DNA from 2 places in the Bradyrhizobium sp. HKCCYLRH1034 genome. Region 2 is predicted to be linked to the other one. Evidence: predicted binding sites of a transcription regulator. Region 2 holds the regulator's gene; the other holds the start of a gene.

Region 1 (3,885 bases), on a different contig from region 2:
GCCTCGACACCATCGTCGCGACCAATCTGCATGCCGACATTCTGTCCGATCTCGCCGGCGCGCTGGCCGGCAGCCTCGGCGTGGCGCCGACCGGCAACATCGATCCGGAGCGGCGCTTCCCGTCGATGTTCGAGCCGATCCATGGTTCGGCGTTCGATATCACCGGAAAGGGCATCGCCAACCCGGTCGCGACGTTCTGGACCGGCGCGCAGATGCTCGAGCATCTCGGCGAGACGGACGCGGCCGCGCGGCTGATGGCTGCGGTCGAGAAAGTCTGTGCAGCGGGCATCCTGACCCCCGATGTTGGCGGCACGGCGACGACCAAGCAGGTGACCGACGCCGTCATCGACGCGATCCATGGCTCCAACGCCTGAGGCGTGCTGTTCTCTTGCACAATTCTGGCGTGTTCCGTGTCGCGCTTGCAATGGACGCTGCGGGGCGTATATCAGCGCTTCCGCTGCGTCCGCGCATGCCAATCACATGCGTGTCATAGAGACGCGAGACACGGCTTAAGGAGAAAGGACACATCATGCGTCGTCACCGTCGAGCCAAGATCGTCGCGACTGTCGGTCCCGCGAGCAATTCTCCGGAGATGCTGAAAGCGCTGTTCCTCGCCGGTGTGGACACCTTTCGTCTCAATTTCAGTCACGGGACGCAGGCCGATCACGCCAAGGTCCATGCCGCGATCCGCGCGCTCGAGAAGGAAGTGCGGCGGCCGATCGGCATCTTGATGGATCTGCAGGGACCTAAGATTCGCGTCGGCACTCTGCGCGATAAGAAGATCCAGGTCGAAGCCGGCGAGACGATTCGGTTCGTCCTCAACGGCACCGAGGGCGACAAGACGTCGATTCCGCTGCCGCATCCGGAGATCTTTGCGGCGGTCACGCCCGGTCACGATCTTCTGATCGATGATGGCCGCGTCCGCGTTCGTGTGACAGGCCTCGGCGACGACTGGATCGAAGCCAAGGTGATCGTCAGCGGCGCGATCTCCAATCACAAGGGCGTCAATCTGCCCGGCACAATTCTGGAGCTGTCGCCGCTGACGGCCAAGGACCGCTCCGATCTCGCCTTCGGGCTCGATCTCGGCGTCGACTGGGTGGCGCTGTCCTTCGTGCAGAAGCCGTCCGACGTGCTGGAGGCGAGGGGCCTGATCGATGGCCGCGCCGGCATCATGTCCAAAATCGAGAAGCCGGCGGCGCTGGAGCGCATCGACGACATCATCCAGCTGTCGGACGCGATCATGGTCGCGCGCGGCGATCTCGGCGTCGAGATTCCCAACGAGGACGTGCCGGGCAAGCAGAAGGAACTGGTCCGCGCCTGCCGGCTCGCTGTGAAGCCGGTGATCGTCGCGACGCAGATGCTGGATTCGATGGTGGCGACGCCGACGCCGACGCGCGCCGAGGTCTCCGACGTCGCGACCGCGATCTATGACGGCGCCGACGCGGTGATGCTGTCGGCGGAATCGGCCAGCGGGCAATATCCGCGCGAGGCCGTGGCGATGATGGACAGCATCATCAAGGCCACCGAAGGCCACAAGATGTATCGCTCCATCGTCGAGGCGACGCAGCCGGGCGAGGAGCAGACGGCGCCGCATGCGGTGGCGACCGCGGCGGCCGATCTCGCCTCGGCGATCCACGCCAAGGCGATCGTGGCCTATACGTCGAGCGGCACCTCGGCCTCGCGCGTTGCGCGCAAGCGGCCGAGCCTGCCGATTCTGGCGATCACGCCGAATGAGGACACCTCGCGGCGCATGTGCCTGTTGTGGGGCGCGCACAGCGTGTTGTCGCAGGACGTGAAGAGCTACGAGGAGATGGTCGAGCGCGCGACCTTCTTCGCCGTGCAGGAGGAGTTCGCTGAAGCCGGCGACCTGCTCGTCGTCGTCGCCGGCATTCCGTTCGCGCAGACCGGCACCACCAACAATCTGCGCGTCGTCACCGTGCCGAGATAGGAGGCTGATTTTCCCTGTTCGCGCTGCCCGCCTGTCGCCTGATTGTCGCACCCCGCTGGTATCGCGGGGCAGTGACGAGGGACATCGCGAGTCGTCAAACGAGCGGTGTCCGGTCGCGGTCCGGCAGGATGGGTTCTGCCGGTGCGGCGTTTCGTCATCGCGGTGTCATCAGGGACTGTTAGGTGGGCGCGCATGGGACTTGAGACTGCTGGTGAAGAAAGCCCGGCTCGGCGCTTTCGGACGTTGTTCATCTCGGACGTTCATCTCGGAGCCCGCGGCTCGCAGGCCAATCTCCTCGTCGATTTCCTGCGTCACCATGATGCCGACACGATCTATCTGGTCGGCGACATCATCGACGGCTGGGCGCTCAAATCGAGCTGGCATTGGCCGCAGTCGCATAACGACCTGGTGCAGAAGATGCTGCGCAAGGCGCGCAAGGGCGCCAAGATCGTCTATGTCCCCGGCAATCACGACGAGTTCCTGCGCGGTTATTACGGCACGCATTTCGGCGGCATCGACGTCGTCGAGAACATCTTGCACACCGGCACCGACGGCAAACGCTATCTGGTGATCCACGGCGACATCTTCGATCTGGTCGTGCAGAATGCGCGCTGGCTCGCCCATCTCGGCGACAAGGCCTATGACTTCGCCATCCAGATGAACCGTCTGGTCAACTTCTTCCGTCGCATGTTCGGCGTTCCCTATTGGTCGCTGTCGCAATGGGCCAAGCAGAAGGTCAAGAACGCCGTCAACTACATCGGCGCGTTCGAGACGGCGCTGGCCTCGGAGGCGCGGCGGCATGGCGCTGATGGCGTGATCTGCGGCCACATCCATTGCGCCGTCATCCGCGACCAGGACGGCATTCGCTACATGAATTGCGGCGACTGGGTCGAGAGCTGCACGGCGCTGGTCGAGCACGAGGACGGCCGTTTCGAGATCCTGACCTGGACCGATCCGCAGCGGCAACCCGCGCCGGTTCCGCAGCTGGCCGCCCGCGCCGCCTGACACCGGTTCCCTTGCCTCTCGGCAATCGGGCGCGGTAAAATAGGGGTATGACAGCTCATTCCCCGATCCTGCCCGTGACCGCCGCCGACATCGAGGCGGCGGCACGCGTCCTCGCGCCCGTGGCCGTGCGGACTCCGCTGCTGCCAGCCCCCGTGCTCAACGAGCGGTTCAAAGCGAACGTCTTCGTGAAGCCGGAGGTGCTGCAGCGGACCGGCTCGTTCAAGTTCCGCGGCGCCTACAACAAACTGGCGTCGATCCCGCAAGCAGCGCGCGGCAACGGCGTCGTCGCATTCTCCTCCGGCAATCATGCGCAGGGCGTCGCCCATGCCGCCACATTGCTGGGCATGGACGCCACGATCGTGATGCCCTCGGATGCGCCAGCGGCCAAGCGCGAGCGCACCAAGGCGTTCGGTGCCGACGTCGTGCTCTATGATCGCGATCGCGAGGACCGCGAAGCGATCGCGCGCGACATCGCAGCAAAGCGCGGCTCGACGGTGGTGCCGCCCTATGACGATCCCTACGTCATCGCAGGGCAGGGCACCGTCGGTCGTGAAATCGCCGAAGATCTCGCGGCGCTCGGCCTGTCGCCGGATCTGGTGATCGTCCCGGCTTCGGGCGGTGGACTGCTTGCCGGCGTCTCGACCGCGGTCAAGGCGCGCTTTCCCAACACCCGGATGGTCGTGGCCGAGCCAAAGGGTTTTGACGACCATGCGCGCTCGCTACGGGCCGGCCACCGCGAGGCGCACGACGCAAAGGGCCGGACCATCTGTGACGCGCTGATGGCGGCGATTCCAGGCGAGATCACCTTCGCCATCAACAGCCAACTGCTGTCGGCCGCGGTCGAGGCTTCGGATGAGGAGGTGGGGCGCGCGGTCGGCTTTGCCTTCCGGGAGCTGAAGCTCGTGGTCGAGCCCGGCGGTTCGGTCGGGCTT
Region 2 (3,885 bases):
CGCACGACGTTGTCGATCGCCGCGATGTGATCCGCATCGACCGCATGGCGCAGTCCGAGCAGCCAGGCCAGCATCGCGGTGCCGACGATGGCGGGCCGGTCGGCGTAGAGCGCGAACGCCCAGGCCCAGGCGAGCGCGTTGGCGGCGACCAGCCCGCCGACGAGCGCAACGTTGCGGCCGGGCTGCGATCGCCACCACAGCAGCCGAGGGGCACGAGGATGATCAATTTGAACAATCGTCATACTCGGACTATAGCAAGAGCCAGGCCAGTTCGGTAAAGCCCCCCGCTGCAGGCAAAAGCTGCAGGAAAACGTGGGCGGCCCTTCCCGGATTGCCCTCTCGCTTGGCAACCCGCTATCCAGTCACGCACAGATCATGACCAGCGGCGGGACATCTTCTTCTCTCGCCCCTCCTTCGCTCACCGCGCCGAGGCACTCTGTGCCGCGATCTCGCGCCGCACGACCGCCTCGAACTGGCTCGCGGGGGCGGCGAACATCAGCCGGGTCTCCTCGTGGAACGCCGAGAAGATGCCGACCACGGCCGGCTGTCCGCCGACTTCGGCCATGATGGGGGAGCCCGAATAGCCGAAATTGGCGAGGCAATGCACCGTCAGCAGCATCCCGTCCTTGGTCATGCCGGCGCTGCAATTGCGCTGGCCGGTCGGCGAATAGCGCCGCTCCTGGCCATAGCCGATCTCGGAGATGGTTCCGGCCGTGGTCGCAGCCTGCAATTCCTCGCGCGTCAGCGCCCTGACCTCAACCGGCTTCGACGGCAGCGCGTCCTTCAGCACGATCAGCGCCCAATCGGCGGGCGAGCGGTCGAGCGACCACCTGTCGTGCCGGGTCGGGACGAAATCAGGCGCCACGATCAGCTTGTCGGCGACCGACGATGCCGCCGGCGTGCCCCTGTTCATGCCGGCCAGGAAGCGGACGTTGCCGGGGCTGACCTGCGCCACGCCGTTGAACACGCAATGCGCCGCGGTGAGCACGACGCGCGGCGCGACCAGCGTGCCGGTGCACCAGCCGCCGGTCGAGTATTGCGCGACGGTGACGACGCCGATCGACGACGCCGGCCACGAGGTGGGATCGACGACCTCGCCGATGTGGCGGTCGAGCCCGAGCAGTTGCTCCGGACGCGGAGCGGCGATGCCGGCCTCCGCCGATTCCGGCTTCGGCCGCCAGGCCGCAATGGCACTCTGAGCCTGGACGCGCTGCGGCTCGGTCAACTTGACCCGCTGCACGTCGCGGCCGGCCGATCGCACGCCGCTACGGCCCGCCATCACCAGCCAGGCATAGCCCTGCACGACGTCCTGTTTCACACCGCGGCCGTCGAGCAGCATCAGGCCGAGCATGTATTGGGACTGGGCGAAGCCCTGCGCCGCGGCGCGGCTGAACCAGCGGCCGGCTTCGCCGTAATTGCTCGCAACACCTTCGCCATTGACGTAGGCGATGCCGAGATAGTGCTGCGCGACGGCGAGCCCCTGATCGGCGGCCTTGCGGTACCACGCCAGCGCCTCGGCGGGGTTGCGCGGTTGGCCCCAGCCGAAGGCGTGCATGAAGCCGACGTCGAACTGCGCCCGCGCATCGCCCTTGGCGGCCAGCGGCAGCAGCCGTCGCATCGCCGCCGCATGCTGCCCGTTGCCTGCCGCCGCGACCGCGTCTTCGAGCTCGGCGGCCGTGGCGCCCGCCGCGCCGCCGAGCAGCACGGCAAGAGATATGATGATGGTCTTGATCAAGGGCGTCCGCTGGGACCGAAACATCGTGACGGGCCACGAAGCAGACACGATCAAGACGGCGGCGGCGTGGCGGAAAGCGGACCGCGATCTCCTCAATCGGGCCGCCTCGCGTCTCACACCTGCTGCGTCCTCACGCCCGATCGCCCCTTACACCTGCTCGCTCTTGGCGAAGCGATCATCGAGCGCATAACCGGCGCCGCGCACGGTGCGGATCGGGTCCTGCTCGCGGCCGGGATTGAGCAGCTTGCGCAGGCGGCCGATATGGACGTCGACGGTGCGCTCGTCGATGTAGATGTCGCGGCCCCAGACACTGTCGAGCAGCTGCTCGCGGCTGAACACGCGGCCGGGATGCTCCAGGAAGAACTCGAGCAGGCGGTATTCGGTCGGGCCGAGATCGATCGGCCTACCAGAGCGCGCCACGCGGCGCTTCTCGCGGTCGAGCTCGATGTCGCCATAGGACAGCACGGTCGCCAGCCGCTCCGGACTCGCCCGCCGCAGCAGGCCTTTCACCCGCGCCAGAAGCTCCGGCACCGAGAACGGCTTGACGATGTAGTCGTCGGCGCCGGTCGCGAGGCCGCGCACGCGCTCGCTCTCCTCGCCGCGTGCGGTGAGCATGATGATCGGCAACTGCCGGGTCTCGGTCCGCGCCCGCAGGCGGCGGCACAGCTCGATGCCGGACAGGCCCGGCAGCATCCAGTCGAGCACGACGAGATCGGGAACACGCTCCTTCAAGCGCGTGTCGGCTTCGTCGCCGCGCGCCACGGTCTCGACCTCGTAGCCTTCGGCCTCGAGGTTGTAGCGCAGCAGCGTCGTCAGCGCCTCCTCGTCCTCCACCACCAGAATTCGGGCGCCCATGTCTGAACCGTCTCTCTCAGTTGCCGGGGATCGTCGATGCGAAGCTCGTCATGTCGCCCTTCGGGCGCTTGTCCATGATCTGCTGGCCTTCGATCATATAGAACACCGTCTCGGCGATGTTGGTCGCATGATCGCCGATGCGCTCGATGTTCTTGGCGCAGAACATCAGGTGGATGCAGAACGAAATGTTGCGCGGATCCTCCATCATGTAGGTCAGGAGCTCGCGGAACAGCGAGGTGCAGATGGCATCGACTTCCTCATCGCCCTTCCACACCGTCATCGCCGCCGGCAAATCGTGCGCGGCATAGGCGTCCAGCACCGTCTTGACCTGCGACTGCACGAGATCGGTCATGTGCTCGAGCCCGCGGATCAGCTTCAGCGGATGGAAGTCGCTCTCCAGCGCCGCGACGCGCTTGCCGATGTTCTTGGCGAGGTCGCCGATGCGCTCCAGATCGGTCGCCACGCGCATCGCGCCGACGATCTCACGCAGGTCGACCGCCATCGGCTGTCGCCGGGCGATGGTAAGAACGGCGCGCTCCTCGATGATGCGTTGCAGCTTGTCGACCTCGGCGTCGGTGGCGACCACCTTCTGGCCGAGCGCGATGTCGCGCCGCACCAGCGCATCGACGGAATCGACGATCAGCCGCTCGGCGAGGCCGCCCATCTCCGATACCAGACGGGTGAGGTCCTGCAGATCGCTGTCGAACGCCTTGGCGGTATGTTCACTGGCCATGATGATCTCCTGAAGACAATGTCGTCGGCGTCAGCCGAACCGGCCGGTGATGTAATCCTGGGTCCGCCGATCACTCGGCGAGGTGAAGATCTTGCTGGTGTCGTCGAACTCGATCAGCTCGCCGAGATACATGAAGGCGGTCTTGTCGGAGACGCGCGCCGCCTGCTGCATGTTATGCGTCACGATGGCGATCGTATAGTTTTCGGCGAGTTCCTGGATCAGCTCCTCGACCTTGGCGGTCGAGATCGGATCGAGCGCCGAGCACGGCTCGTCGAACAGGATCACCTCCGGCCGGACCGCCACGGTACGCGCGATGCACAGCCGCTGCTGCTGGCCGCCTGACAGCGACAGGCCCGAAGCGTTGAGCTTGTCCTTGACCTCGTTCCACAGCGCGCCGCCGCGCAGCGCCTTCTCGACCCGGTCGTCCATCTCCGACTTGGAGATCTTCTCATAGAGCCGGATGCCGAAGGCGATGTTCTCGTAGATTGTCATCGGGAACGGCGTCGGCTTCTGGAACACCATGCCGACCCGGGCACGCAGCAGGTTCAGATCGAGCTTGGGA

Evidence for each region. Region 2 encodes PhoB, which activates phosphate uptake and scavenging genes when phosphate is short. Its sites were predicted from a motif close to TGTCATNNANCTGTCAT; they were not measured.
Region 1: ACQR0W_RS20090 (UDP-2,3-diacylglucosamine diphosphatase) is a predicted target of PhoB. The motif match lies at 2,101-2,117, and genes of this name have one in related genera.

Annotation. Positions count from the first base shown of each region.
Region 1 covers NZ_JBNPUW010000008.1:44,268-48,152, reverse strand. Annotated here, with positions in the region: gene ACQR0W_RS20100 (tartrate dehydrogenase) at 1-374, shown strand, start outside; gene pyk (pyruvate kinase) at 530-1,948, shown strand; gene ACQR0W_RS20090 (UDP-2,3-diacylglucosamine diphosphatase) at 2,141-2,953, shown strand; gene ACQR0W_RS20085 (threonine ammonia-lyase) at 3,001-3,885, shown strand, end outside.
Region 2 covers NZ_JBNPUW010000009.1:315,898-319,782, forward strand. Annotated here, with positions in the region: gene ACQR0W_RS22975 (HoxN/HupN/NixA family nickel/cobalt transporter) at 1-242, opposite strand, end outside; gene ACQR0W_RS22980 (trypsin-like serine protease) at 419-1,735, opposite strand; gene phoB (phosphate regulon transcriptional regulator PhoB) at 1,883-2,590, opposite strand; gene phoU (phosphate signaling complex protein PhoU) at 2,607-3,323, opposite strand; gene pstB (phosphate ABC transporter ATP-binding protein PstB) at 3,354-3,885, opposite strand, start outside.